2 regions of the Maribacter sp. UH1 genome follow, and region 1 is predicted to be linked to the other one. Evidence: riboswitches for the same ligand, from Rfam matches in the RefSeq annotation. Region 1 holds a riboswitch; the other holds the start of a gene.

Region 1 (15,655 bases):
AAGAAATGGGACGTAAGTTCAAAGTTTCTTTCTCAGCAAGTGATGCTGATACAGGATTATCATACATGCACGATTTAGGTTTTATCGCCAAAATTGAAAATGGAGAAGTCGGTTTTAAAGTGATGTTAGGTGGCGGATTAGGTTCTCAGCCAAGACATGCGGACGAATTATATAGTTTCTTACCTGCAGATCAAATCATTCCGTTAATGGAAACGGTAATACGTGTTTTTGATCGCTACGGTGAGCGTAAGAGTAGAGCAAAGGCAAGAATGAAATTTTTGTTGAAAGATTTAGGCTTGGATGGATTCAAAGAATTGTTGGCTGCAGAAAAAACAGCAGTCCCTTTTGATACTTTTCCTATTGATCCAGAAGACTATCCAAAAACCAAAGTTTCAGATTTAAAAGTCCCTGCAGTTGAAATAGCAGATTCAAAGGAATTTGAAAAGTGGAAAGTAACGAATGTTGTTCCGCAGAAACAACCTGGTTATGTAGCTTTGGGTATCAAAGTTTTGTTAGGTGATTTCTATACCGATAAGGCACGTTTATTAGCCAACTTGGTGCAGAAATATGCAGCAGGTGAGCTTCGTTTATCACTTCGTCAAAACATTTTGATTCCGTTTGTAAAAGAAGAAAACATTGAATTTTTCTATACGGAATTGAAAAAATTAGGATTTGCAGAAGCAGGTTATAACAAAGCATTAGACATAACAGCTTGCCCAGGTACGGATACTTGTAATTTAGGTATTGCAAGTAGTACAGGTATTGCAGAAGAACTAGAAAGAGTTATAAAAACAGAATATCCTGATTATATCAATAACGAAGATGTTGTAATAAAAATCAGTGGTTGTATGAACGCATGTGGACAGCACAATATGGCAAATATTGGTTTTCAGGGAATGTCCGTTCGTACGAAAGATAAATTAGTTGCTCCGGCACTACAAGTATTATTAGGTGGTAGCACAGATGGTAACGGTCAAGGTCGTTTTGCTGATAAAGTGGTTAAAGTGCCTAGTAAAAGAGGTCCTGAAGCATTACGTTTAATCTTGAATGATTACGATGCTAATGGTGGCGATTTATCATTTCCGGATTACTATGCTGGAAAAGGGCAAATGTATTTCTATGATTTTTTAACGCCATTATCATCTGTAGATGATTTAACGCCAGAAGATTTCATTGACTGGGGAAATACAGAACGTTATGAAAAAGCAATTGGTGTAGGTGAGTGTGCAGGTGTGGTTATTGACTTGATTGCTACACTTCTTTTTGAAAGTGAAGAGAAAATACAGAATGCTCAAGCTATGTTCGATGCAGAAAAATGGTCTGCAAGTATCTATCACGCATATTCTTCAATGGTGAATTCAGCGAAAGCGATGTTAACCTCAGAGAATACGAAAGTAAATACACATGTAAGTATCATTAAAGATTTTGATGAGAAGTTTGTAGCCGATGGAAGAATTGCCGTTGCTGGCGGATTTGAGAAATTGGTACTGCAATTGAATCAGAATGAACCAACAAAAGAATTTGCCGAGTCTTATATAAAGGATGCCAAAGTATTCTTAGAGACGGTTGCAAAGTTTAGAGAACAAGAATTAGCAGAAGCATAATATGCATACCAATAATCTATCCAATCAAAAAACAATCAATTCAATAGTTGATACTCCCTCGCAAAGTCAAGGGAGGTTGACTGTTGTAGGCGCGGGACCTGGCGATATAGAGCTTATCACTTTAAAAGCTATAAAAACGCTGGAAAATGCCAATGTGGTTTTGTATGATGCTTTGGTTAACGAAGAGTTGCTGAAGTATGCCAATAATGCAGAATTGATTTTTGTGGGTAAGCGAAGAGGATGCTATGCATATCAGCAAGAACAGATAAACGAGTTGATTGTCAGCCGGGCAAAATCTGCGGGACATGTGGTGCGCTTAAAAGGCGGAGATCCTTTTGTATTTGGTCGTGGTTCAGAAGAGATGGAATATGCAGCTTCACATGGTTTAGAAGTGGCCATGGTACCAGGTATTTCATCGAGTTTAAGTGTACCGGCTTATCAGAATATTCCAGTAACAAAAAGAGGGGCATCAGAAAGTTTTTGGGTAATTACAGGAACAACAAAAGAACATAAGCTATCAACAGATGTTGCTTTAGCTGCAAAAAGTAGTGCAACGGTAGTTATATTAATGGGAATGTCAAAACTTCCACAAATTGTAGAACTGTTCAAAGGTGAGGGAAAATCGGATATGCCAATAGCCATTATTCAAAATGGAACCCGTAAGAATGAAAAACTAGGCATTGCAACTATTGAGACTATAGTTGAGGTTGTGGAAAAAGAAAAATTATCTAACCCTGCAATTATCATCATAGGTGAAGTGGTAAAACATAGAAAGGCATTAATTCAGGCGAAGAATCAGTATTCAAAGGAGAATGCTAAAATGAGCGAAGTATAAAAAGTACAAAGTATAAAGTACATAGTTGAAGTGAAATTAAAAGAAGTTGAAAAGTGATTGTTAATTACTTTTTACTAAACAAAAAATTATGATTAAAACAGATATGCTCATTATAGGAGCGGGACCAACCGGATTATTTACGGTGTTTGAAGCAGGATTGTTAAAATTAAAAACGCATTTAATAGATGCATTGCCGCAGCCAGGCGGACAGTGTTCAGAGATATATCCTAAGAAGCCTATCTACGATATTCCTGCATTTCCAGAAATTTTGGCAGGTACTTTGGTAGATAATTTAATGGAGCAGATCAAACCTTTTGAGCCAGGTTTTACTTTGGGCGAAAGAGCTGAGACTTTAGATAAGTTAAAAGATGGTTCATTCGTAGTAACTACAAATAAAGGAACTCAGCACAATGCGCCAGTTGTAGTTATAGCAGGCGGTTTAGGTTCTTTTGAGCCTAGAAAACCACCTATTTCAAATATTGTGAATTTTGAAGATACCGGTGTTTCTTATATGATTAAGGATCCAGAAGTATATCGAGACAAAAAAGTGGTTATTGCCGGTGGTGGAGATTCAGCGTTAGATTGGGCTATATTTTTAACCGATGTAGCTTCAGAGGTGACCTTGGTACATAGAAGAGATGAATTTAGAGGGGCTTTGGATTCTGTTGAAAAAGCATCTGAATTGGCAAAGCTTGGTAAAATCAAATTGATTACTAAAGCAGAGGTAAAAGAATTGCACGGCAAAGATCATTTGGAAGCTGTTGTGATTAAACATACGGATAAAGAGAAAGAAGACACCTATTTAGAGGTGGATAATTTTATTCCGTTATTCGGTCTTTCACCAAAATTAGGTCCTATAGGTGATTGGGGTCTAGAAATTCAGAAGAATGCCATTAAGGTAAATAACGCAAAAGATTACCAAACAAATATACCGGGAGTATATGCTATTGGCGATGTTAATACCTATGAAGGTAAATTGAAATTGATACTTTCAGGTTTTCATGAAGCAGCGGTAATGTGTCAGTATGCATACCAACAAATCAATCCGGGTAAGCGCTATGTAATGAAATATACTACTGTTGGTGGTGTCGAAGGATTCGATGGATCTAAGAAAGAAGCCAAAAAAGAAGTAGTACAGAGTATAGCATAAAGTTATTATTTGATTAATAAGGCCTCTAGACTCCATATGAATCTAGAGGCTTTTTTTATGACATTTTTTAAAAATTTCGTTGGCTAAAAAACAAGTTTACTCTTGGATAAGAGTATACTGTGCCGTTACTTTGCAAATCGTTCATAAATAGATTGAAACGTTATCAAGAAAGGTGGAGGGACTAGACCCATTGAAACCTTGGCAACCCTTTCCAATATGGAAAAGAAGGTGCTACATTCTATCTTTATTCTGTGTACTTGTGCAGAAGATGTTATTCTATATGGCATTACAAAGACAGATAACTTAAGAAAAGGCATCTAGCCGAACTTTCCTTACTTGATTACGAATTAGATTTTTATTGAACCAATAATATTTTACACCGTAAAATGAAGGATATAAAGGAAATATTAAAAGAGCGAATTCTCATATTAGATGGTGCCATGGGTACTATGCTACAGCGTTATAAATTTACTGAGGAAGATTTTAGGGGAGAACGTTTTAAAGATTGGGAACACCCATTACAGGGCAATAATGATTTGTTGTCACTAACTCAGCCTGATGCAATTGCCGAGGTTCATCGCAAGTATTTCGCTGCGGGTGCCGATATCGTAGAGACCAATACATTCTCTGGAACCACGATAGCGATGGCGGATTATTACATGGAAGACTTGGTGTATGAGTTGAATTATGAATCTGCGCGTATCGCTAAAATGGTAGCAGATGAATTTACAAAGAAGGAACCGAATAAACCAAGATTTGTAGCCGGTAGTATCGGTCCTACCAACAAAACGGCAAGCATGTCTCCTGATGTAAACGATCCGGGATATAGAGCAGTTTCTTTTGATGAGTTACGTGTAGCATATAAACAACAAGTAGAAGCCTTGTTAGATGGTGGATCGGATATTTTATTGGTAGAAACTATCTTTGATACGTTAAATGCAAAAGCAGCATTGTTCGCCATAGAGGAAGTAAAAGAAGATCGAAATATAGATGTGCCAATTATGGTAAGCGGTACCATTACCGATGCGTCAGGTAGAACGTTGTCTGGTCAAACGGCAGAAGCTTTTTTGATATCCATTTCCCATATTCCTATTTTATCGGTCGGTTTCAATTGTGCATTAGGAGCTAATCAATTGGTTCCGCATCTAGAGGTACTGTCAACCAAAAGTGAGCATGCAGTTTCAGCACATCCAAATGCAGGACTACCGAATGCATTCGGAGAGTACGATGAGACTCCTGATCAAATGGCAGAACAAATTAAAGAATACGCAGAAAAAGGGTTGGTCAATATTGTAGGTGGATGCTGCGGTACCACTCCTGAGCATATTACGGCGATAGCAGAGGTAGTGGAAAATTTTGCTCCGCGTCAATTTTAGTTGTTGGTTGTCGGTTGTTAGTTGTTGGATAAAAAGTAATAATATGAAAGTCTATACAGAATTAGATGTTTGGAAGGAGTCAAGAATTCTTGTGAAGGATATTTATACTTTGACCAAGTCGTTTCCAAAAGAAGAGACTTATGGACTTACTAATCAACTTAGACGATGTGCTGTATCTATTCCTTCTAACATAGCAGAAGGATGCGGAAGAAGGACAGCGGCGGACACGATACAGTTTTTACATATTTCTAGAGGTTCTTTGTATGAGTTAGAAACTCAACTTTATATAGCCCTTGATTTAAATTATATTGAGAGTGAGGATTTTGAAGCTATTAATAAGAGAATTATTAGCTGTAAGAAATTGATAAATGGATTTATCAATTATTTTAAAAAGTGATACGGATTAAATGAGCAATAGGTCTAAAATACTAACAACCAACAACCAACAACCAACAACCAGATATTTGCGGTTGAGCGGTTTAGAACCCCTAATAGTCACTCCCGAAACTAACTTTATCAACGTTGGTGAACGGACAAACGTTGCTGGTTCAAAAAAGTTTCTACGTCTTGTAAAAGAAGAGAAGTTTGAAGAGGCATTGGCTGTTGCTAGAGAGCAGGTAGAGAATGGAGCACAGGTTATTGATATTAACATGGATGACGGATTGATCGATGGTAAAGAAGCCATGGTCAAATTTTTGAATCTTGTTATTTCTGAGCCAGATATTTCTCGAGTACCTATAATGATAGATAGCTCTAAGTGGGAAATCATTGAGGCGGGTCTACAAGTAGTTCAGGGTAAATGTGTGGTAAATTCCATTAGTTTAAAAGAGGGTGAAGAACAGTTTATACATCATGCCAAGCTGATAAAAAGATATGGTGCCGCGGTAATCGTTATGGCATTCGATGAGGTAGGTCAAGCAGATAATTATGACCGTAGAATTGAAATAGCAAAACGCTCTTATGATGTTTTGGTGAACAAAGTGAATTTTGCACCAGAAGATATTATTTTCGATTTAAATATATTTCCTGTAGCCACAGGTATGGATGAGCATAAATTGAATGCCATCGATTTTATAGAAGCTACAAGATGGGTGCGTGAAAATTTACCACATGCCAGTGTAAGTGGTGGGGTAAGTAATGTTTCTTTCTCCTTTAGGGGTAACAACCCTGTGCGTGAGGCAATGCACTCGGTTTTCTTATATCATGCAATAAAAGCTGGTATGAACATGGGTATTGTAAACCCAAGTATGTTAGAGGTATACGATGATATACCTAAAGATTTATTGGAGCGTGTTGAAGATGTTATCTTAAATAGAAGAGAGGATGCAACCGAGCGATTGCTTGATTTTGCAGAATCTGTAGTTGGGAAAACTAAGGAAAGTAAGATAGATCTTTCATGGAGAGAAGAGCCATTACAAGATAGAATTACACGTGCCTTGGTAAAAGGTATTGACCAATATATTGTTGAAGACGTAGAAGAAGCTAGAGTTGCTGCAGATAAACCTATTGAAGTTATTGAAGGTAATTTAATGACCGGTATGAATGTAGTGGGTGATTTATTCGGGAGCGGAAAAATGTTCTTGCCACAAGTGGTTAAATCTGCCCGTGTAATGAAAAAAGCGGTAGCTTATTTATTGCCATATATTGAAGAAGAAAAGTTGTTGAATCCGCAGGTAGGTGATTCTGACAATGCAGGTAAAATATTAATGGCAACGGTAAAGGGCGATGTCCATGATATTGGCAAAAATATTGTGGGTGTTGTACTGGCATGTAACAATTATGAGATTGTTGATTTGGGAGTTATGGTACCTCCCGAAAAAATTATTGCCGCAGCCATAGAACACAATGTGGATATTATAGGGCTTAGCGGATTGATTACACCTTCTTTGGATGAAATGGTGCATTTGGCAAAGGAAATGGAACGTAAAGACTTTAAGATTCCATTGCTAATTGGTGGGGCAACAACCAGTAAGGCACATACTGCGGTAAAAATTGATCCACAATACAAAGAAGCTGTAGTTCATGTAAATGATGCCTCTAGAGCGGTTACTGTAGTGGGAGATTTACTGCAGAAAGAAACTTCTAATGGTTATAAGAAAAGCATTAAAGATGATTACGATATATTTCGTGAGAAGTTCTTAAATCGCTCATCAAGTAAAACATATAAATCTATTTCTAAGGCCCGTAGCAATAAGTTTAAAATAGACTGGGAAACTTCGGAAATCGTAAAACCGAATAAGCTTGGGATTCAAGTAATAGAAGATTTAGATTTGAACATTTTGGTGCCGTATATTGATTGGACTCCATTTTTTAGAAGTTGGGAACTGCATGGAAAATACCCGGCAATATTGACAGATGAGGTTGTTGGAGAACAAGCAACAGATTTATTCGCAGACGCCCAAGAGATGCTGAGCAAGATAATTTCTGAGAAGAAATTAAAGGCAAAAGGTATTTTTGGATTATTCCCTGCTAACTCCGTTAACGATGACGATATTGATATCACCCTGAATTCAGTCGAAGGGCGAGATAGCGAGGAGTATACTTTTAGAACCTTACGCCAACAATTAGAGCGTAGAGAAGGTGTAGCAGATTATGCCCTGGCGGATTTTATAGCTCCTAAAGAATCAGGGAAACAAGATTATATGGGTTGCTTCTGTGTGTCTACAGGTTTTGGTACTGCAGAATTAGCGGCGAAATATGAAGCCGATTTAGATGATTATAATTCCATTATGGTTAAAGCTCTTGCAGATAGATTGGCAGAAGCCTTTGCGGAATATTTACATAAGGAAGTCCGGCTAAAACACTGGGGCTATGCTTCAAATGAGGAGTTGAGTAATGAAGATTTAATCAAGGAATCCTACAAGGGAATTCGTCCTGCACCAGGGTACCCTGCTTGTCCTGATCATTTAGAGAAATTGACCATTTGGGATGTTTTAAAAGTGAAAGAGACTATTGGTGTTGAACTGACGGATAGTTTGGCTATGTGGCCGGCAGCATCTGTAAGTGGATATTATTTTGGAAATCCGCAAGCACGTTATTTCGGGTTAGGAAAAATAAAAGCCGATCAGGTAAAAGATTTCGCAGAACGAAAAGGCATACCCTTAGAGGATGCTGAAAGATGGCTAGCGCCGAATATCGTAGAAGTTTAGTGCGTTAGGGATTGAAGCGGCATCTTTTTCTATTTTAGCAGTGAGGATGAAGTTTTGCTAAAGTTTTTAAATAGAAAAAATATAGCTGAAAGCCCACTCGAACGCCCAAAGAATATAATTAAGTATTAATACCTATTTAAGGTTTGCTCTCCAAATAAGAGTGAAAATATAAGAAATGAAAGTAACAGACCATATCAATAATGCTAACGGAAAGACACTTTTTTCATTTGAAATAGTGCCTCCGGTAAAGGGTAAGAATATTCAAGAATTGTACAATAATATTGATCCGTTAATGGAATTTAAACCTCCATTTATTGATGTAACCACATCTCGTGAAGAAACTATCTATATTAAGAAAGAAGGACTTTTAGATAAGAAAACTACACGTATGAGACCAGGTACAGTGGGTATTTGTGCTTCTATACAGCATAAGTATGATGTTGATACGGTACCTCATGTTATTTGTGGAGGTTTTACTAAAGAAGAGACCGAGTACATGTTGGTAGATTGTCATTATTTAGGCATACAGAATGTAATGGCTTTACGTGGTGATGCCCGTAGCGAGCAAAAATATTTTGAGCCTACAGATGGCGGACACCCGTTTGCGATTGACTTGGTAAAACAAATACAAGAGTTGAATTGTGGTAAGTATCTGCATGAAACCATAGAAAGCGAACACTGCAGTGATTTTTGTATAGGTGTGGCGGGTTATCCGGAAAAGCACTTGGAATCACCTTCATTACAATCGGATTTAAAACGATTGAAAGAGAAAGTAGATGCAGGTGCCGATTATGTAGTAACACAAATGTTCTTCGATAATAAAAAGTATTTTGAGTTTGTAGAAGCCGCAAAAAGTATGGGTATTACCGTACCCATTATTCCGGGTATAAAGCCTATTGCAGTTAAAAGACATATGCAATTATTACCACAGGTATTTAGAATTGATATGCCGCAAGATTTAATAGAAGCGGTAGATGGTTGTGTAACAAATAAAGATGTGCGAAAAGTAGGTATTGAATGGGCAATTCAGCAATCTAGAGAGCTGAAAGCTGCTGGTGTACCTGTTTTGCATTACTACTCAATGGGGAAATCTGATAATATTAAGGCAATAGCGGAAGTACTTTTTTAAAGGTTTAAAGAAGTATTAAGTAAAGAGTATTAAGTACAAAGTGTTCGTTAATGATAATACTCGTTACTTAATACTTCGTACTTAAAACTTATAACTATTTTTGCCCCCAATGAATTTTAAGTTTCTATCCATCTTACTGATTTCAGTAAGTTGTTGTTTCGCACAAGAATCTGGTGAGCAAAAAAAGTATACCCTTGATGCTAGTCAGTTTTACGGGTCTATAATTTTACATAATCCAGATATTTCGCATTTAATCACTTCGCACCCTGCGGGTGTAATTTTGAGTTACAATAGAAAAACCTATGGCTTAAATGCATGGGAAGAGTTATATAATTATCCTGATTTTGGATATTCTTTCATTTATCAGAATTCTAATAATAGCACACTAGGTGATAATTACGGACTCTACGCGCATTATAATTTTTATCTTTTTAAGCGTAATGTGCAGCTTCGCGTTGGGCAAGGGATCTCTTATGCTACTAACCCATATGATAAAGTAACAAATTTTAGAAATAACGCATACGGATCAGATGTATTAAGTTCTACGTATTTAATGTTCAATTATCATAAAGAGAATATTATTAAAGGGCTAGGATTCAAAGCCGGTATCTCTTTAATACATTATTCAAATGCTAATTTTAGGGCTCCAAATACCTCTACCAATACCTTGGCTTTCAATGCCGGAGTAGTATACGATTTAGATGGGGGCAAAGAAATAGAATATATACATCGCGAAAAAGAAAAAGTAACAGAGCCTTTACGTTACAATTTTGCTTTAAGAACAGGTGTAAATGAAAGTGATGTTATTGATTCTGGACAGTTTGGTTTTGTTGTACTCTCTGCCTATGCGGATAAAAGAGTGGGAAGAAAAAGTGCGCTACAATTTGGAGTAGATGCCTATTTCTCTAATTTTTTAAAGGAGTTGATTCGCTATCAAAGTATAGCTTTTCCAGAAAATGGTGTTGCTGCAGATGACGATTATAAAAGAGTAGGAATATTTGCAGGACATGAGTTGTTCATTAATAAAGTGTCCATGATTTCTCAATTTGGGTATTATGTGTATTATCCGTTTGATTTTGAAGGGCGTACATATTTACGTGTAGGGCTAAAACGTTATTTTGGAGAAAAGATATTTGGGGCAGTTACCTTAAAATCTCACGGAGCAAAAGCAGAAGCAGTAGAATTCGGGATAGGAATACGATTATAAGATGATAAAAATGATAAATAATTCACTTAGTTGTCTGGTCAAGCGCAGTCGAGACCTTATAGTCTTGATGGTAATTTTGGTTTCCCTATTTGTTTCTTGCGATTCTGAAAATGCTTCGGATTGTTTTCAAAGTACTGGTGAGATTACGAGACAAGAAGTTTCGGTTGCCGAGTTCTCTTCAATAACAGTTTTTGAGAACGTAACTCTAATTATTAAACAAGGAGATACACAAAAAGTAGAAATTGAAACTGGTGAAAATTTACGTAATGAAGTAGCTGCGGTTGTGGAGGATGAACAATTGTTATTGACTGATATTAATGACTGTAATTATGTACGTGATTATGGAACCACGGTAGTTTATGTGACCACTCCCAATTTAACCAGTATCCGTAGCAGTACCGGTTTTCCTATTCAAAGTGACGGAGTTCTGGCTTTTGAAAGTTTAAGCTTGCTATCAGAAAGTTTTACAGATCCAGAAGCAGAAACTACAGATGGGGAATTCAATTTAGATTTAGACGTCACTAGTTTAAGTATGACAAGCAACGGAATATCATATTTCAAGTTAAAGGGCAGCGCAGAAAGCTTTAATATAAGTATTGCAGCAGGCGATTCTAGGGTAGAGGCAGAAGAACTGATAACCCAGCGGGTAAATTTTAACCATAGAGGTTCAAATGATATTTTAGTGAATCCGCAAGAAAGTTTAACCGGAGTTTTAAGAGGTACGGGAGACTTACAGAGTTATAACCGACCGGCAACAGTGGATGTTGAAGAATTGTATAACGGACGCTTGATCTTTGTGGAATGAACCCTATACTCAAATATCTGAAAAACGTGTTTGCTGCTAAACGTATTTTGGCGGATGATACTGAGTTAACAGGATTGGTAAAAGTAGATTATTTACTTCAACAATTAATAATAGAAGATAAAGTACCCGGAATTGCAATTACAGTTTTAAAAGAGGGAAAGTCAGTTTTCCAAAAAGGGTATGGGTATGCCAACATTGGCGAGAAACAGTATATAGACTCTAAAAAATCTATTTTTAGAATTGCTAGTGTCTCAAAGCCTATTGCAGCAACAGCTTTGGCACATATGGTACAAGAAGGATTTATTGATTTAGATGAGTCTTACTATACTTACCTTCCAGATTACCCTAAGAAAGAATGGGATTTTACTATTCGCCAATTAGCTAGTCATACCGCAGGTATACGTTTTTATAAAGGGAAGGAATATGGTTTGAACGAACCATTATCCATCAAGCAGGGTCTTAAGATATTTAAAGATGATCCTTTGGTATACAAACCAGGTACCGAATATTTATATAATAGTTTTGACTGGGCAATGATTTCTGCAGCAATGCAAGAAGCAAGCGGAATTCCGTTTGAGGAATATGTGCAAGAGAAGGTGCTGAATCTGCTAGGGATGAATTCTACTTATTGTCCCCAATGTTATTATGAGTCAGACTCACAGAGCAATAGTAAAAATCTTGATGCTCTTGGGGTAAATGATATTTCCGCATTAAAAGAACAAAGCCGTGTTACTGCATTTTACACAAAGAGCATTTCAGGATTTAGAAAGGCGATACCTGTAGATAATTTTTACAAATTAGCTGGTGGCGGTTATTTGTCTACTTCAGAGGATATCGCAAAATTCGGACAAGCATTTTTAGATAAGAAAGTTAAAGTCAAAGAAACTATTCTGGATCAATTTTTAACAGCTCAGCAAGTTGATGGTAATTCTACGTACTACGGTTTAGGTTGGCAGGTAAGCGAAGATGCAAAAGGGAGAAAGTTTTTTGGGCATGTTGGTAACGGAGTAGGAGGGTATGCTAATTTCTTTGTCTACCCTAAAGAGCAGCTTGTTTTTTCGATTCTCATTAATTGTACCGACCCAAAAATTCAAGAAGAGCTAGATGCTGTTATTGATAGTATTTTAAGTACAAAATAAACTTTAATAAAAAGTTACGATTGCTGCTAAATGCGATACAGCTACAATTTTGACTTCTTTTTTCAGTTAGTATTTAATATTTGTAATGTAAATATTAACAAACAACCAATCGTAATTATGAAAAAACCGAATTTATTTATCCTGTTCTTTTTAAGTCTTATCATTTTTTCTTGTTCAAATGATGATAGTAATGAAAGCCTCTCTGGTGATATTGATCCAGATGGAGTTAATGCAAAAGAAGAAGTTTTATTAGATGTAAATGCAACCTCTTCTGGTATAGCAATAATGGGGGCAACAATGAATGATGGCGGCGTAACGCCAACAGGAGGTGTAGATTTTAGTTTAGATTATACTACCCAAACTGCATTTCAGGATTATGGATTTGAAATAATTTTTGATGCACCAACAGATTTTGCGGGTGCCTATATTCAGTTGTTCGATGAAAACGGAATGGCTGATAGTTATATAGATGTACCTTCAAGCGCCACAGATACTTATTATGGAGGTAAATTTTTATCAAAAGAAAGAAAAGATATTTTCGCTAAAAAGGGAGCATCTACTCAGAAAGATGAAGATACGGTAATTGATGTCAATTTTTCTAATACTGTCCCTGCCGGTACATTCTGTTATGCTATTTGCGTATATGATAACCAAGGTAATATTAGTCAGCCACAAGAAGTTTGTGTAACAGTTGAGTCTTGGGGAGGTAATGTAAATCTTGTAGGTGAATGGGATTTTACAAAAGAAATTGATAATGGAGAGACAATCTTAGCGGGTGAGGAATCATGTGAAAATTACGACTCTACATTATTTTGCGATAATAACACGCAATTAGATGTTGTTATAGATAATTGTTATACGGTTGATGATTTTTCAATAACATTTAACGAAGACGGCACGTACTTTTTTATTCAGGAAACAGATAGTAAAAGTTTAGATTATGACGGATCAAGTGAAGCATGTGAGGTTATATATGGAGATAATGAGAAAGAATCTCATACTTCAACAGGTAAATGGGCCTATAACGAGGAGGAGAATGTTTTGACTTTAGTCGAATTTGAATATACAGAAACCTATGATGGGCAAACGTACTCAGACATAGATCCAGATGGTTATTTAATATTGGATGGTGAGGCAAGTATCTCTGCTAATGAATTAATTATTTCAGTCTCAGACATCTTTAATGGTGAAACAGAATTTTACGAATATTTTTTCAGTAAAAAATAAGGTATTATTCTTTAACTTATTCAAAAGACCTCTTTCTAGAGGTCTTTTTTTATTTCTATTAGTAATTCATATTTCATTCAATTTTTAACACAAAACCTTCGTTTTTTGAGATAGAAATAGAATTTTTTAAAAAAATAAAACGGAAAACGACCATTTTTAAATATAATTACTACATTAGCCAAAGTTTACAAGCACAATGACAAAACAATATTTCTGGAACGGTTTTTATTTTTACTTCTTTTTTAAAAGAGGTACGGGACTGTTGTAGTATATTTTAAAAATAAAATAGAATCTAAGTTCCGATATGTATCGGAACTTTTTTTTTGTTCAAAAAATTGAAATCACCCTGAACGTAGTAGAAGGGTTTTGTGGTAAGTTGAAATGTGAATTATGAGTTTAAAAATAGCCATACAGGGAATTAAAGGAAGCAACCATCACCAGGTAGCAAAAGATTGTTTTGGTGATGATATCGAATTGGTAGAATGCCTTTCTTTCGATGCTTTGGTAGACAAGTTATTGTCTAATGAAGCGGATCAAGGTGTTATGGCTATAGAGAATTCAATAGCAGGATCCATAATTCCTAATTATGCATTGGTCAATCATAATAACCTTCATATTATTGGCGAGTATTATTTGAATATTCATCATAATTTAATGGTGTTACAAGGGCAGAAAATAGAAGATATAACAGAGGTTAGTTCTCACCCTATGGCTTTGTTGCAGTGTAAAGAATATTTTAGGCAATATCCGCATATAAAATTGGTAGAAGATGTAGATACTGCCGAGACTGCACAAAGAATTCAAGAGCAAGAATTAAAGCATGTTGCTGCGATAGCACCAAACGTTGCGGCAGAATTATATGGGTTGGACATCGTAGCGAGCGACATACAGACTATTAAAAATAATGCTACTCGTTTTATCATTGTAAAGACAAAAAACAATGCGTTGCCAGAGGTTGAAATTACCAAGGCTTCAGTAAGGTTTATTACCGACCATAAAAGGGGAAGTTTAGCTGCTGTGCTTAATGTTATGAGCGATTGCCGATTGAATTTGACAAAAATACAGTCGTTGCCAGTGATAGAAACACCATGGAAATATGCATTTTTTGTGGATGTCACTTTTACCGATTATGCAGATTTTACAAAGGCTAAAAGTCTATTGGACATCATGGCAGAAGACTTTAAAGTTTTGGGTGAATATAAAAATGTAAGACAATGATACGTACCGCTGAAAGGTTAAATACCATACAGGAATACTACTTCTCAAAAAAGTTGAGAGAGGTACGCGGTTTAATGGCGCAGGGTAAACCTATAATAAATATGGGTATTGGTAGTCCAGATTTAGCTCCGTCTAAAGAAGTATTGAATGCAATACAGGGTGCGGTATTAGAAAATGGTGCACATCAATATCAAAGTTACCAAGGGTTACCTCAGTTAAGAAGTGCAATTGCTGATTTTTATAAGAAGAGGTTTAATGTTGACGCCAATCCTGAGTCTGAGATTTTACCATTAATGGGGTCAAAAGAGGGTATAATGCATATTAGCCTTTCTTTTTTGAACGAAGGTGATGAGGTTTTAATTCCTAATCCGGGATATCCAACGTACACTTCAGTTACTAATTTGGTAGGCGCGGTACCTAAATATTATGATTTAACTGAAGAAACTGGCTGGTTTCCAGATTTAGATGCATTGTCAAAACAAGATTTGTCTAAGGTAAAGATCATGTGGTTGAGTTACCCGCATATGCCTACAGGTGCTACGGCATCAAAAGAACAGTTTGTGAAAATAGTGGACTTTGCAAAGCAGCATGATATACTGTTAGTAAACGACAATCCGTATAGCTTTATCTTAAATGATGAACCTGCGAGTATTTTGAGTATACCGAATGCTAAAGAGGTATGTTTAGAATTGAATTCATTGAGCAAAACATTTAACATGGCCGGTTGGCGTGTGGGTTTTGTATTGGGTAGCGAAGATCATATCAATGCTATTTTAAAGGTGAAGAGTAATATGGACTCTGGTATGTTCTACGGAA
Region 2 (15,655 bases), 1.2 Mb from region 1:
GTTGCATGACCAGAAGGGTAGGCAGGAAATGCAGGATTTGGAGAGGAAATAAACCGTGCTAAATTCGTTTGAAAATCATCATTTATATATTCTAAAATATATCTACTTGGACGCTCCGTGTTGTAAGTATATTTATCATCCCAAGCGGAAACTGCTGCATCGTTCATGGCGAAACCCAATTTCAATAATAGCTCTAAGGTTTCTTCAAAATCTAAATCTTCTTGCTCAATAAGCTGATTTGCTATTGAAAACTGACGTCCAGGAGGACTCATCATCAAACCTTCTACATCATCTGACCAGAATTCTGAAATCCACAGATCTTCATTATCCGATAATCTGGCAGTTGTAGCAGAGATCTCCACTTCTTCCATTTGTTCGTAATAACCACTATTTCTATTTTCATTATGATCAAAAGGTGGGGGCGTACTAGAGGTTTGTTCAGGAGAAATCACAAAAGTTCTAACTTGATTCCAATAAGGAAACCATGCACTTTCACCTTCAGATGCAGCCCATAAACCAACTCCTACAGGTGCCACGTATGAGGCAGGATTAGGATCTAATTGTTGTGTTTCCGCAGCATTGTCCGTTTGACTATAGGCAATGACCATTTCTGCTACCAATGCTCCCCACTCTTCAGAATCTTCTATTTCTTCTTGAGATAAGTTTTCAGATAATTCTTCTGCCATTTCATTTTCTAAAGTGGCAATACCAGATTTAGCATTATTGGATACACTGAACATAAAATGATCGAAAACCAAAGCATAACAAGTGTTTAGTGCTAAATTTCTATCTACATTGGCAGGTCTATCATCTTGGTCTAGATTAAAACCTTGTAATTGATTTCTAGTAGATCCGTAACCATCCATATCAGCTACCGCTGTTTCATAACCAGCTAAATGAATATAAGCAAGTGCTCTTGCCGTAGTGTTAGGTCTTAATCCGTTGGTGTATCGATCTAATACTAACCACAGATCGTTCCAATCCGTTATAAGCTGTACTGTCTCTTCTGATGGGTTTAAACCGTTGTTTCTATTGTTCTGTCTTCTAGCTGTTAAAGAATCTTGTTCTACTGTATTAAGATCTTCTACTTCGGCATCGCTTAGTTCAAGTACATCAAGTTCATCTTTGGCACAAGCTTGTACTAAAATCACCGCTAGAATTATTATTAACCATCTTAATTGATTATTTCGCATAACATTTTTTGTATTAAGGTTACTGTTTAATTGAAGGCTTATTTATGCCTTTTCCTTAATACGATCAAGAGTTCGATTTACCCAACCCCTAATTTGAAAAAAAATAGAATTAGTTTTAGAATACTTTAAAATTGGTAAGATTAAATGGTGTTTTGTTTTAGTGGATCACCTAAAACTGTATGCTAAGTTGTAGGTTAGGAGCGAAGCCTATAGTTTTACGGTAGGGGTCATCTACCGGTGGCTCATTCTGAAATATGTTTACGATATTATCTTGGTCATAAAGATTCACAAATGACAAGCCCACAATGCCCTTCCAACCTTTTTTAGCATTTGTGAATTCATATGTTGCTGATACGTCTAATTGATGCATACTAGGAAAACGATCGGTATAGCCAATATCCAAATCGCTTTGTGAAATTGAGCTACTACTATCGAAATTCGGTACTATTACAGGCATACCGGTAAAATAGCCCCAAGTTACCGCCAAATTAAAAGGATCTAAATGCCATAAAGCTGTAACATGTAGAATATGGCGTTGGTCAAAAAATATCGGCAAGGTTTCATTAAAGTCCGTATTTACTTCACTTAACGAATAACTAAACAAGGTTTCAAAATTGTTCCATCTATTTTTTACGAACAAATCTGCACCCATACTTTTCAACTTGCCTTTCTGTAGGTTGCTGATATTGGTTTGTAAAGTTACATTGTTGGTATTTTTACTATACAATTCAAAATCTATTAACCAACCAGATTTGTTGTACAAGGCACCTAACATTGTCTGATAGCCCTCAAGTACCGAAGTAGTTTGATCAGGAAGATACCAAAACTGAGTCTGGTTATTAAAATCATCAAAATCGTCTCGAATCTTTTTTTGAATAAATTGATGAGATCGACCTACCGAAGTCTTAAAATAAAAGGCATCACTTGTCCTAACATTAACTGAAATTCTTGGGTCTGCATAAAACCTTTTATTAGGTTCGTAATAATCGGTATGCATACCAAAACTAGCCGTTATATTATCGTTCCAATTTTTATTGATCGATAAGAAAGCACTATGAGTTAATGCATCTTGATCTCTACGATTGTTTACACTATTCTCATCATTACGCTCATCGAACCTTAAACTATAATCAGTTAAGGTATATCCAGTTTCTAGTTCGGTATTATCGTTTAACTGTAATTGAACTTCTGTTATAAGGCGTGTATCATCAATGGTGTTAGCGTATTTTTCAAAACTTGAACGTTCAGATGCTAAAAAGCCTTCACTTTTGTTATCGATGTATAATATAGATTTACTGATTCGTGCTTGGACTTTGAGTTTCTCTGACAAAGTGCCTTCCCATTTCATATTCATTCCCCAGTTATTCAACGATAAATCCCTAAAATCTTTATTGTCCTTATCCTCAGAATCTTCTAAGGTTGCCGATAAAATATTTTGAATATTTATGTAGCTGATCGTGGCTTTATGGTTCTCATTGATATCATAAACCAATTTTGAATTAATATCATAGAATCCAACTTTAAAATTTTCGCTATTGACCTTATCCGCAACATCTTCTAAACGACTACCTTGAAAATTTAGAATAGAAAAGGCGGTAAGTTTTGGAGAATTAATACTTGGGTAATTAGACCTACCGGCTACATATAAGGCAAGCTTATCTTTTACAATAGGAATTTTTGCCGTAGCACCGGCATATACAGTATTTGCTTGAACGTTATATGCTGTAGAGTCCGGTACATTATTGCTTGTGGTAATATGCATTAGCCCCCCAACACGACCTCCCCATTTTGCAGAAAGGGTATTTCTTTGAATTTCAATTTCGTTAACTATTGTAGGATTATAGGGTGCTATAGCGCCATAAAAATGCCCGTTATGGTAAATGGGGATATCGTCAATTTCAATAAGTGATTGGTCAAATGTACTTCCTCTAAAATTTAAACTTCCTGGTTTACCACTTGGCGTATGTACTCCCGGTATATTTTTAACTACATTAAAAACATCACCATCAGTTTCCCCTGCTAGTAAACCCAATGACCGCATATCTATATGAAAGGTATTATCACTAATCTTAGCGTTAACACCTCTTGTCAAATAATCAGTAATTTGAACTTCATTCAAATGAATCATAGCATGTTCTAAGCGCACAGGTGTTTTTAATGCATCCAACGCAGAAGCTATTATATCTAATTTGGAATAAAAGGAAGCACGTATATGAACCGAATCTAATGCGAATATATTCTTGATGGTATACCTTGAATTAATAGGATACAAAAAGCGCTCTTCTCCCTTATTAATTTGGATAGTTATATTAGGAATGACCTCACTATTTTCTGCATCTATAACATTAAATGAAATATCATTTCTTATAGGCACAACCATATATGAGTTGATTCCGTCTTTAACAAATTTGACAGGAGCCTCTTCATTTATATTCGATAAACAATTTTCTAACGATTCACAATCATGTGAAGAGGAGGGCAGTACAACTTGATCTAAAAGGGTATGGTTATAGATAAAATCTACATTGTAAGTGGCTTTTAATTCATCTAAAAAATCTACTAATTTTAATGTAGGACCGTTTTGAGAAAATGATATACAAGGAAATAAAATACAACACCAACTAAGAACAAGAAACTGAAGTAGTGTTCTCTTATGCTTATACATGGGTCTCATATTATGCTTTATACGTTCAATACTATTCAAAAATAACGGTATTACCCTCTTGAAGCTCGTATTTTATTTCCATGGTGGTAAAAATGGTATTTAAAGTTTGTTGCAAATCTTTATGCGCTATTGTACCCGTAAACTGAAGTGTATCATACTTTTGTGGAAGATTTACATCTACATTGTAATAGCGTTTCACATCAGCTATAACTGTTTTTAGCGGAGTTCTATCATAGGAACTTAAACCATTCATCCATTCCGGACTCAAATATTGGTGTTGGTCTTTTTTAAATTTGCCACCTACTAAAAAAACACTTTGCCCTTTCGTAATAATTTCTGAATTGTTTTTATACGAAACTTCTATTTTACCTTCATAGCAATATACCGAAAACTGTTCCTCTTGTGTACTTATATTAAACTGTGTACCCAACACAGAAACTTGTGCCGTGGGAGTTTGCACCACAAAAGGAGCACCGCTAGTTACATTAAAAAATGCTTGACCTGAAAGAGTAAGCATTCTACTGTCCTCCCAATCATCTTTATCATATGTTATACTTGATGCCGCATCTAATTCAACCAAAGAACCTGTTGGTAGTTCAACTGTTTTACTCTCTGCAATTTTGGTAGCAATAGTAGTGGAACTAGTAGACGTGAAATACCAAAGCAGACTACAGGACAGTAATATAGCTACACTTGCGGCAATACGCAGCCAGTTTTTATTGCTCTTTTTTAATGGAACAACTGTCTTATTCTCTTCTTTTAATTTGGCTAAACCTGCCTCTAGATCAAATGGTTTTACCTTCCAGGTATCTATATCATCAATTACAGTTTTAAGCGCATCTAGTTCACCCGATTCTTTCAGTTGTTCTTTCTCCTCGTTACTTAAACGATCATCCATCCAACGGGCAATTAAATTTTTATCTTCTAAATGCTTGCTCATACTAGTAATACGTTTAAAAAACTATTTAACCAACCTGCTAAATAGAAAAATCTTTAATTTCTGTAATACTGTTCAATTTTATTAAAGCTTTTGAAATACGTTTTTCAATAGCTGTCTCGCTGACCTCTAGCCTAATCGCTATTTCTTTGTATGTAAGCTTATCTATTCTATTCATTAAAAAAGCCTCGCGTTGCTTTTCTGGTAAATCTGAAATAACGGATTCTAGTTTTAACTGAAATTCTTTTGTTCTTAATTTAAAATAAGGGTCTTCATTATCTTGTTCCTTAACCAATCCTTTTTCAAATTTTAAAGCAACTTTTTTATTACGCAGCGTATCGATCATTAGATTTCTTGAAATACTATATAGAAAACTGGCTACCTTTTTATAAACGACAGTACTGCACATAGACCACAATTTAACAAAAGAATCATGTACAATATCTTCTGCCCGCTGCATATCGCCAAACTTATAGTAAAGGTAATTTCGCAAACCTTCTGCATGGGTTCGATAAATGTTATTATAAACGCTCTCTTCGCAAACCGATGGTTCTTGACCCATTCTTTAATATTAAATTCTAAAAGACCAATTATAAGGTCTATTACCCCAATATTAGTTATTGAAGCTTTTAAATGCAAGATACTCTAAAGTAAACTACCTCAAGATAATACTCAAAGTATTCAAATATTATCTATGGAGTATTGTTATGTGTTTATAATACTAATGAGATTAAGTTCTTAATTATAAAACCTTATTATTTACGTAAAGGTCTTACCCCAATAAACAGTAACGTATACATAAACAAAAGCATTAGATACCATGTATTACTTACCAAATCTAAATAATCTATTTCCCCTTTAGAGAAGCTTAAAATCATTAAGACCTGTGCTCCATAAGGAAGTAAACCTTGAAAAATACAGGCAAAAATATCTAAAATAGAAGCCGTCTTTTTATTATCTAAATGATACTCGTCATTAATAATCTTTGCAATTGGTCCGGCAATTATAATTGAAACGGTATTATTGGCTATTGCCATATTAATTGTACTCACTAATGTAGCTATACCAAATTGTGCCGATTTCTTATTTTTTATCAGCTTTCTAATATTGACCAATATAAATTCTATTCCGCCATTTCTTTCTACCAATGCCGCCAGTCCTCCGGTCAATAAAGACAAAAGAAATATTTCTGTCATGTTGGTAAATCCTGTGTAAGCAATTTTGGCGGACTCAATCAGAGTAAAATCTTGATGAACAATTCCTAATACAACTGCAGCTATAGCGCCTAGTAATAGCGTCACAAATACATTGACTCCACCAATAGACAGGACAATTACCAACACATACGGTAAAATCTTTACAATATCATAATTATAGATCGTGTTTTCAGATGCAACGGATTCTAACCCTAAGCCTTGAAAAACTAGTATAACAATGGTAAATATCGCTGCTGGCACAGCTATTTTAATGTTTTGTTTGAACTTATCACTCATTTTACAACCTAAAGACTGGGTTGCTGCAATAGTTGTATCTGAAATGACAGATAGGTTATCACCGAACATACTACCGCCCAATAACGCCCCGCATAATACTGCCAGCTCTGCATTGCTTTCTTCGGCAAAACCTACTACTATTGGCGCCAAGGCTACGATAGCGCCAACAGAAGTTCCTGTTGAGACAGATAAAAACCCGGCAATGATAAAAATGCCCACATATATGTATTGTATGGCTATAAGGTCTAAACCAAGATTTACAATGGCATCTACACTACCTGTTTCATTAGTAATTGCAGCGAAAGCACCTGCCAATAAATAGATAAGGCACATCGTCAATATCTTATCATCTCCACAACCTTTTAAAAGCGTATCGATTTTATCTGATATCGATTGCCTAAATAGTATGAACGCAACTACAATACCCACAATTACCGCAATAGGTGCGGGTAGGGCATAGAAATCATTTTGATAGATACCTACGCCTAAAAAGGTAAATACAAATACCAACAAAGGTATTAAGGCAGAAAATTTGGGGGTCATCTTTTTGGTACTTTCCATTTCTCTTTCTTCACAATCAAAAAAAGAAATAGCTAAAAATTAGAAGGATTATGAATTAACATTTGTTCCAATTAATTGGCTTATCTATTTAGCACCTTGCTTGTTATTGCAGGTTGCTATCTCCTTTTTTGAGATTCTTGATAATTATTTTAAGGGCGCAAAAATAATGTATAAAACTGATGACTAAATCTTAAATAAGGTTAATTTATCTACAAATTATTCTTACAATAGATTGCGGTATTCACTCGTGAATTATTACATAAATTTTAACGTCAATTATTATTTAATTAACAACAACGTACTATTTAATGGTCGAAGTTTGATTCCATAACACAAACTAATTCAAACATTTACATATGATTACAAATTACTTTAAAGTTATTTTCGCATGTTTGTTAGTTGTTTTTACTACAGCATGTTCAACTCAAATAGAAGAATTCGGTGAAAATTTTGACCGAGATAAAATGGACTTGTTTTTTTCAAGAATTGAAAAACAAAACTTAGGAATGGGCAGTATATCCATTTTTAAAAATTGTAAAGAGGATTATCAATATTCATTTGGTTTTATTGACGTAGAAAATTCAATTGAGGGCAACAAAAATTCTAAATACAGAATAGCATCTGTTACTAAAGCATTTACGGCCACCATGATCATGCAGCTAGTTGAAGAAAGCAAATTGACTCTAGAAACTACAATAGACAATTACTTTCCAGAAATACCTAATGCCAAAATTATTACTATAGAACAATTATTGAATCATAGAAGCGGACTCTTCAATTTTACTGAGGGTGAATATGACCCAGAAGACCGAATACAACCTGCCTCTAGACAGAAACTTTTAGAGATTTTCATTAAAAACGGTACTAATTTTAATCCAAATGAGAAATTTGAATATTCCAATACCAATTACCTTTTGCTATCATTTATAATTGAAGATATTGACGAGAAAACTTATGCTAGTTCATTTAAAGATAGATTGGCTACACCGTTAGGACTTACAAATACTTATAATGGAGAAGAAATCAATGCTACAGACAATGAAGCATATTCTTATCAATTAGAAAGTGAAAATTGGGTCGCTTTGGTTGAAACTCATTATACCATTCTCCAAGGCACCGGCTCTTTGGTATCTTCACCTAAAGGCGTAAATGTATTTTATAATGCTTTGTTTGACGGAAGGTTGGTTTCTGAAAGTTCGCTTAATAAAATGACAACGATGAATGATGGTTATGGCTTCGGTCTCTTCACAATTCCGTTTTATAATAAAAGTGGATTTGGACATGATGGCAGGGTAGACGGTTATCAATCTTTAAGTATCTACTTTCCGTCAGATGATGTAACCCTTACCTATTTGTCTAATGGTGTAAACATGGTGCCAAATGATATTGTAATTGGTGCCTTAAGTATATATTCAGGCTTAGATTATGAATTACCTTAAGGTTTTAAGAACTTATCTCTTTTTAACCCATGAATCAATACCGAATGCTTTATTTAATTCTGATATAAGTTGCTTCTTTTTTGATTCGTTCTCGCAATCAACAGGTACACTTATGTAAGTTAAACCTTTTGGGTATGCGCCTTGTTCATGTGTATACCCTAAAGCTTTTAGTTTTGTAATAATTGCAGCTATGTTATTCTGATCTTTAAAAACACCCACCATAGCCATACAATTTAATTCTGAAGTTGTATTAGCTACTGATACTGTTTTTGATTTCTCTGTTAATACATCTTCTTTTTCTACAACTGGTTCTTTAATTTCTTTTGCCCCAACACCTGTAGTTACTGTGTCTACCATTGTTTTTACAGATTCGGTCGACAATGTATTTTCTGGTTTATCTACTATTTCTTGCTTAACTACCGAGTCTATTTTATCATCTACTAAATCAGCCTCAGTAAGTGGGGCATCAGAAATAATAATTGCAATTTTCTTATTAGGGTCAATTGCATCTTTTGCAGGTATTGTCACCGGCACATAAGTTTCTGAATTTGTATATACATACTCTCGATCTTCTGAATGATAAGAAGCAGGTAATTGTTCTTTCGATGTTTCCAAATCAGGAGTTGCCTCTGTCATTTCATTCTCATTATTAAACATATACATGTAGATGAAAATAGAGAATAGGGCTATTACGGCAATGGCAATTGCAAAGTCCCATCTACCTTGTTTAGTACTAAAAATATCTTTATCGGGGGTCATGGTTATATGTATGTTTTGAGATACAAGAATTTACTAAAAAAGTAAATATAACCAATCTAAATATTATGTATGCCAATAAGATGCTATTACCATCCTTAATTATTGGTAAGAAAATTATCAGTTCAACTTACTTTTTTACCGTACATGTGATAGTAAACTGAATCTATAGCATGGTGTATATCTGTTTTGGTAAATGGTTTGGTAATAAAGTCTACACAACCAAGCTCTCTTGCCACTTCTTCAAATTCTTGTTTAGTAGAAGTTGAAATAAAAGGCAACCTATTACTGAACATTTCTAAGAACGAAAGTCCGTTCATTCCTGGCATTTCTATATCCGAAATAACAAATTGTGGTTTGTTTATCTGTATATGTACCCAGGCATCATATGAGTCTTCAAAGATTGTTACCTTACCAACCAACGGATGCGTTTTGGCAAGCTTTTCTGCTAATGACAACCAGAGGTGAGAGTCATCTACAATTACTAGTTCGAGTTTCATTAATCTGAGTTTGAGGTTTGAGAGACGAAAAGTACCCCATTGTCTGAAAATGAAAAATTAATTCTGTTGAAAGGTGAGAAAGTGTCTTTATATGTTAATTTCCCATCTAAAACACTAAATTTAATTCGGAATTTTAAAAGTAAATATTTCCCTATTTATAAAGCCAAGCTCTCTAAATTTGTGCATTTATTTTACCGCTATAGCAACTATAGTTAAGATGCTATTTTTAAATTATCCATTTTTTTTGGTATGGTAAAAAATATTGAAGTTCCTTTATTTGGTTCACTTGCTACCCATAATCTACCACCATTACTTTCTACCATATCTTTACATATAGACAATCCTAAACCAGTGCCTTTCTCATTATTAGTACCAAAAGTTGATTTAATATGCTTTTTTTGAAAAAGCATTTCTTGTGTTTCTTTATCCATACCAACGCCATCATCTGCAACTTCTATTTGTAATTCATCTTCCTTCTCTGTAACGCTAATGACTATCTTACCCTGCTTATTTGTAAATTTTATAGCGTTACTAATTAAATTTCTGACTATAATAATGACATGGTTGGCGTCACTATAACTAATGGTATTCTCTGGAATATTATTTAAGATATCAATTTCTTTCTTTTCAGCCAAGGGAGTTAAAATTGAAACTGTATTCATTACAATTTTACAAACCTTAATATTAGAACGATCTAATACAATACCTTTCATTTGTGTTTTTGCCCATATTAATAAATTGTTCAACATTTCAGAAATACCTTGAATATCCCTTAAAGCTTGTGGAAAAAAAGTATTATAATCTTCTTTGCTAATAGTCTCATTGGAGGTCATTTTCATAAGCGTGTAGAAAGAATTTATAGGTCCCTTTAAATCATGGGCAATAATAGAGAATAGTTTGTCTTTTGTTTTATTGGATTCTTCTAGTTGTGCCTCATGCATTAGTAAAGCATCTTGTTTTTCCTGTAGCTTTTCATTGTATTTTTTTTGGAGTTTTCCTGTTCTATATAATAAAACAAGAAATAAGGAAACGATTGCAAGTGCCGCAATTGCTAAGTAGACATATTTCTTTTGTTCAGCAATAGCTTTTTCTTGATTCGCAATTAATTGTCGCTTTTCATTCTCATACTTTGTTTTACTACGTAAAATACCAAGTCCTTTTTTAAACTTCTCTGTTGAACTTTTTTCGTGTAAATCCATATAAGTAGATTGATACTTATATGCTAATTCATCTTCTCCTTTAAGATGGTAAACTTTAGATAATAATAAATTTGACTTTTTAATGGATCCTGCAATTTGTTGCTCAGTAGAAATAGCTAAACCTTTTAACCCATATTCCTCTGCCTTCTCTATATTGTTCATTTCTAAATAACACTCTGCTAAACCATTGTATACAAGTGTATAACCGTAACTAAAATCTATTTCATCACATAATTTTTCTGATTCTAAATAATAACCCAGGGCTTCTTTATATTTTTCTTGTTCCAATGCAATAGACCCTTTTTGTTCAAAAGCATGGGACATCCAATCTATACTTTGCTGTTTTTTAAAAAATGCTAAACTCTGATTTACCATTCTTTCAGCTTCTTCAAAATCACCTGCATCAGCATATATAGATGCCATATTAATTAGGGTATAAGCCAGTACTTCTTCATTTGCCAGTTCTGTACTTAGTTTTTTTGCTTTTCCCAGAAATGTCAAGGCAGTTTCATTATCACCATTAGAACTATACAAATTGGCTATGTTTACATTGATACCGATTATTCTATCCACATCATTAATTTCTGTGGCAACAGCTAATGCTTCTAGAAATTTAGTTAGGGCTCTATCTTCTTCTCCTTGTAACCAATAATCTAGACCCATATTATTCAAAGCTTTTAACTTTGGCTTATTAAGATTATAGGAATTAGCTAAATCTAAGGCCCTGGTATTATACTCATGAGCTTTTTCTATTTTGCCCTCTTCAAAATATAAATACCCATAGGTAGATAGCGCGGTACTTTCACCTGCTTTATATTGCATTTCTAAGCTTAGATCATATCCTTCTTTAAGCAAAATAGAAGCACTGTCAGCATTTGATCTAATTTTTAATTTTGCTAATTCTAAAACTAAGTCGATATATTCTTCATTCTGTTCGTTAAAACCCGTAGAAGATTTTAATTCTTCAATTTTTCTTAAGGTATTTTGCTCTGATTGAGCCAATATTGTGACAATACTGAAAAGCATCAAAAAAACTGAAACATAGAAATGGTTAGTTGTATAAAATACCTTTTTCATTATTTATTTTTCAAAAAAGATACTACACATTAATTACATAAAAATATTAATGTTGCAAAACATCATTAATTGTAGGTAAATTCATACAAATTGTATTTATTAAAATTCAGTATGCTTGAAAAGTAGGGGCAAAGGGAAAAAATTAAAATGTAAATTTCTTTACTAGATCATCAATTTAAATACATGCGATAATTATATTTATACGCAGTCACCATCATAGTTTTCTAAGATTAAAAATTCCTATTAATCCAATAACAAGAGTTATTAAAAATGTTGGCAATAATAACTTTAACCAACTAAAACTATATACTACATTGTAGAATTTAAGGCTGTGCTTTGTCCAGTCTACTGAACTCTGGGACTTTTCACTGAAAATTTTGTCATAAAAGCCCAATCTTAGATTTTCATGAAATTTAGTCAATGCATCTAAAAAACCTAAATGGCTTATCATATCTGTGCCAGCCAGGTTATTCATACTTAATTGTGCATGCATTGTTGGTATAAAAAGTGCTACTTTTTCACTCACCATATTACGTTGCATAATTTTATCTTTCATTTCTTTACTTGTTTTTTTGGCAGCCATATCACCCATATGTTGCATACCATAATACCAGATCCAGCTAAATCTATCTTGTGGTACTTCATAATTTACATATTGCGGGTAGGCTCCTATAAACCCATTCATGGTAACATCCTTTTCCATATCCCATTTTTCATGATAACCATCTCTTTGCTCTACCATGGCATCTAAGGCTTCTGGCACTTGGTAGGTATTAATAACATAGTTATTCACTAATGCAGGAATTAAAATGGTCAATACTACCCAAATTGAAATCAATGCCAATGCATTAAAACTTGAATTTTTTAATAATGATACCATCCAAAAACATAAAGCACTCCAAAATAATAGATACAATATACTTTGTAGAAAAATAGCCCAGAAATTGGCGCTCATTGAAATCTGTAATATAGTACTTGCCAAAAACATGAGAACAATTAATACCACAAATACAAAGAGTATTCTTACTGCCATCTTTTTAAATAAAAATCCGGCTTTTTCTGACGTTTGTGCTGCTAAAATACGCCAAGTTCCTAATTCTTTTTCCTCTGAATATAGGTTGAAGGTCATGGCTATTAATACCAACGGAAATAAGTAAATAATAACAAAGCCTAGGTCTAAATTACCCGACATGAGCAATGACGGATTCTCAAAATCGGTATCATATTTTTGCCCTTCCAAACCACGAATGGTTACAGCTTGTAATAACGGATTTACATCGCTCTGCCCAATTGAAATTGCACTTATATTTTCAGGTTTTTTCGCTAGCGTAAAACGTAAATAATACAAAAGCAATCCTAAATCTTCACTATGATATTCTATATTCTTTTTAATACTTTCTTCTTGAAATACTTGGGCTGCGGCTATCGTTTTCTCTTGTTTTACCAAGTATTGCTTTCCTATGAAAATGCTTATCACACCAACAGACATTAATAAAACAAGACTAACCAAGAATATTTTCGTTCTAAAAAACGATTTAAATAACAAACTATACATCTATATGGCTTTTAGGTTAGTTGATAATTTCAATAATCCAAAAACGGATAAAATACTCCATAATAATAGGGCTATTAAAGAGGTTACCTCATTTTTAAACACCTCTCTTATACTTAAAAAATGATATTGAAAAGGAGGAAACTCTTTCCAAAAATCACTAGATATAGTATTAGGTCCTTCTTTGCCTTTATTAGGAATAAAATCCATCTGCAACTGATTCATATCCTGAGCTAATTTGAAGCGATAGGTTTCTGCCTCATCCTTAAAATGAAGAAAAGATTGAAAATCTGTTCCTGAAAATGCCATTGATAAATTTTTAATGGCAGAATACGGATTTATGAATGCGGAATAACGCTCCAAATTGTTTTGTTTATGATAAACTTCATATAGTCCTTCTTGGTGTTCAAGGTAAACTTCAGCACTTAATTCTTCTCCTTTAGACATCACAAAACCGCCATAATTGAAAGGAAGGTCATTAACATCCGTAACCTTATTAGCTAATAAAACAGAGTCTTTTAATGCCTTAAAATGTGGGTCGTCTGGATTGTGACTATCTCCCAATTCAATCAAATCATGTTCAACAGCTGTTTCCATTTCTATTTTAGAAGGAGTAGGGTATAAGTAAAAACCCATTGCTTGTAATGATTTTGGAACTATGATAACGAATAACAACCATATACCTAACAACTTTATCAAGGCACCTTTAGCGGTTGCGCTAAAAGCTGACACCAAAATAGTGATGGCGCTTAATATTCCAAAGAATAAAAAATAGGAAATTAGCAGAACTAAATACCTAAAAAAACTATCGGTAAGCATGCTATCATGGGATTCTAACAAAACAAAAAGAAGTAATACCAAAAAAATTGAGGTCAAAAAAATGAGTGACAAGCTCCATAAACCTATCCATTTTCCAAATACGATTTCCTTTCTTGTTATTCCTTGTCCTATTAAAAGTTTAAGGGTACCATTTTCCCTTTCTTGAGCTATGGTCGCAAAGCCTAAGTAGAAAATCAATAAAGGAACGATTACCTTTAATAACATAGCTAGGCTAACTTCACCAAAACGTAAAAGTCCCGTAGACATACTGGCTTCGGAAAAATTAACGGTATTCTGCTTGTGCGCCTCCAAGAAAACGGCATTACCTACAAAGTTTTCCATACCAAGATCAAAAACACTTAAAACGTGTTTTAGTCTTAGCGCAAAAGACCCATAATGTGACATTCTATGTGGATGCTTATCCGGATTATTTTCCCAGCTTTCCTGTACTTCATGTTGAATTTCATCTCGTGTAAAATTCTGGTCATGGTAATTCTCATAACCACTATACGCAGAAAAGAGTAGCAAGAACAGCATCAAAGCAGATGCTATCAACATGACCTTAGATCTAAAGGCATCTTGCCATAATTGGCGCGCTAACAGTTTTATTACGTTCTTCCTCATTATTAGAATTTATAAGTTGCATTTAGCAATACGTTTCTTGGTGCCCCAGGACCTAGTCTAGAAGGGTTAAGACCACCTAACCAATATGTTTCATTAAACAGATTATTCAATTTTAAGGTTAATTGTATTCCTGTATTATTTGGCTTGTAATACACTGCTGCATCAAAAACCGTGTATGATGGCAATAGAAGTCTATCGGTATCGTACGTTGGGTTGTACCACGTATATCGCTCATCCATAAATTGAGCACCCAAACCAAAGCCGATTCCTTTTAAGGTTTCATTTGTAAAATCATATCTCCCCCAAATATTCGCATTGTGTTTTGGAGCTCCTCCTATAGGTTCACCAATAAACTCTTCTATGGCATCTTCTACAATTTCAGCATCTGCAAAACCATAAGATGCGGTAATTTGAAAATTAGGTGATATGTAACCAGATACATCCATCTCAAAACCTCTGCTTCTTTGTTCACCTCTTGTAGTTAAATTGTCCAAATCATAGGTATCACCTAAAAGGATATTTTTTTGAGTAATGTTGAAGATAGCTAGGTTGGCAAATATTTTTCCGTTCAAAAATTCTCCTTTTGCTCCAAACTCCGTTAAGCTACTTTCCAATGGATCAAATCTGCTTGGTGAAGTGGACCAAAAGAAACCTTCTGCCGTTGGCGATAATGAAACAGTATTAGTGTGTGGCTGAAAACCTTCTAAATAGGTAGCATATGCACTAACAGTATTGGTAACTTCATAGGTTAAACCAATTCTCGGTACAATGGCATCATTTGTAAACTCTTGCTCATCGCCTTCATAATCAAAAATATCAGTGAAACGCTCATATCGCAAG

What was found. Region 1 has a riboswitch for S-adenosylmethionine ahead of UH1x_RS04525 (homocysteine S-methyltransferase family protein). Riboswitches for the same ligand answer to the same signal wherever they lie in the genome.
Region 2: it holds a riboswitch for S-adenosylmethionine, as region 1 does, so the genes downstream of both, UH1x_RS19405 (Na+/H+ antiporter NhaC family protein) here and UH1x_RS04525 (homocysteine S-methyltransferase family protein) in region 1, are expected to answer to the same signal.

What each region holds. Positions count from the first base shown of each region.
Region 1 is NZ_CM166387.1:1,019,987-1,035,641, reverse strand. Features, by position in the region: gene UH1x_RS04540 (nitrite reductase) at 1-1,604, shown strand, start outside; gene cobA (uroporphyrinogen-III C-methyltransferase) at 1,606-2,439, shown strand; gene UH1x_RS04530 (NAD(P)/FAD-dependent oxidoreductase) at 2,528-3,589, shown strand; SAM riboswitch class I at 3,747-3,861, shown strand; gene UH1x_RS04525 (homocysteine S-methyltransferase family protein) at 3,976-4,965, shown strand; gene UH1x_RS04520 (four helix bundle protein) at 5,009-5,362, shown strand; gene metH (methionine synthase) at 5,373-8,114, shown strand; gene metF (methylenetetrahydrofolate reductase [NAD(P)H]) at 8,290-9,243, shown strand; gene UH1x_RS04505 (acyloxyacyl hydrolase) at 9,353-10,450, shown strand; gene UH1x_RS04500 (head GIN domain-containing protein) at 10,461-11,255, shown strand; gene UH1x_RS04495 (serine hydrolase domain-containing protein) at 11,252-12,394, shown strand; gene UH1x_RS04490 (hypothetical protein) at 12,512-13,621, shown strand; gene UH1x_RS04485 (prephenate dehydratase) at 14,012-14,839, shown strand; gene UH1x_RS04480 (pyridoxal phosphate-dependent aminotransferase) at 14,836-15,655, shown strand, end outside.
Region 2 is NZ_CM166387.1:4,458,781-4,474,435, forward strand. Features, by position in the region: gene UH1x_RS19385 (vanadium-dependent haloperoxidase) at 1-1,193, opposite strand, end outside; gene UH1x_RS19390 (TonB-dependent receptor plug domain-containing protein) at 1,363-3,858, opposite strand; gene UH1x_RS19395 (FecR family protein) at 3,890-4,798, opposite strand; gene UH1x_RS19400 (RNA polymerase sigma factor) at 4,836-5,357, opposite strand; gene UH1x_RS19405 (Na+/H+ antiporter NhaC family protein) at 5,551-6,831, opposite strand; SAM-I-IV-variant riboswitch at 6,901-6,998, opposite strand; gene UH1x_RS19410 (serine hydrolase domain-containing protein) at 7,206-8,288, shown strand; gene UH1x_RS19415 (hypothetical protein) at 8,301-9,047, opposite strand; gene UH1x_RS19420 (response regulator) at 9,170-9,544, opposite strand; gene UH1x_RS19425 (tetratricopeptide repeat-containing sensor histidine kinase) at 9,757-11,820, opposite strand; gene UH1x_RS19430 (DUF3526 domain-containing protein) at 12,035-13,375, opposite strand; gene UH1x_RS19435 (ABC transporter permease) at 13,376-14,815, opposite strand; gene UH1x_RS19440 (TonB-dependent receptor domain-containing protein) at 14,818-15,655, opposite strand, start outside.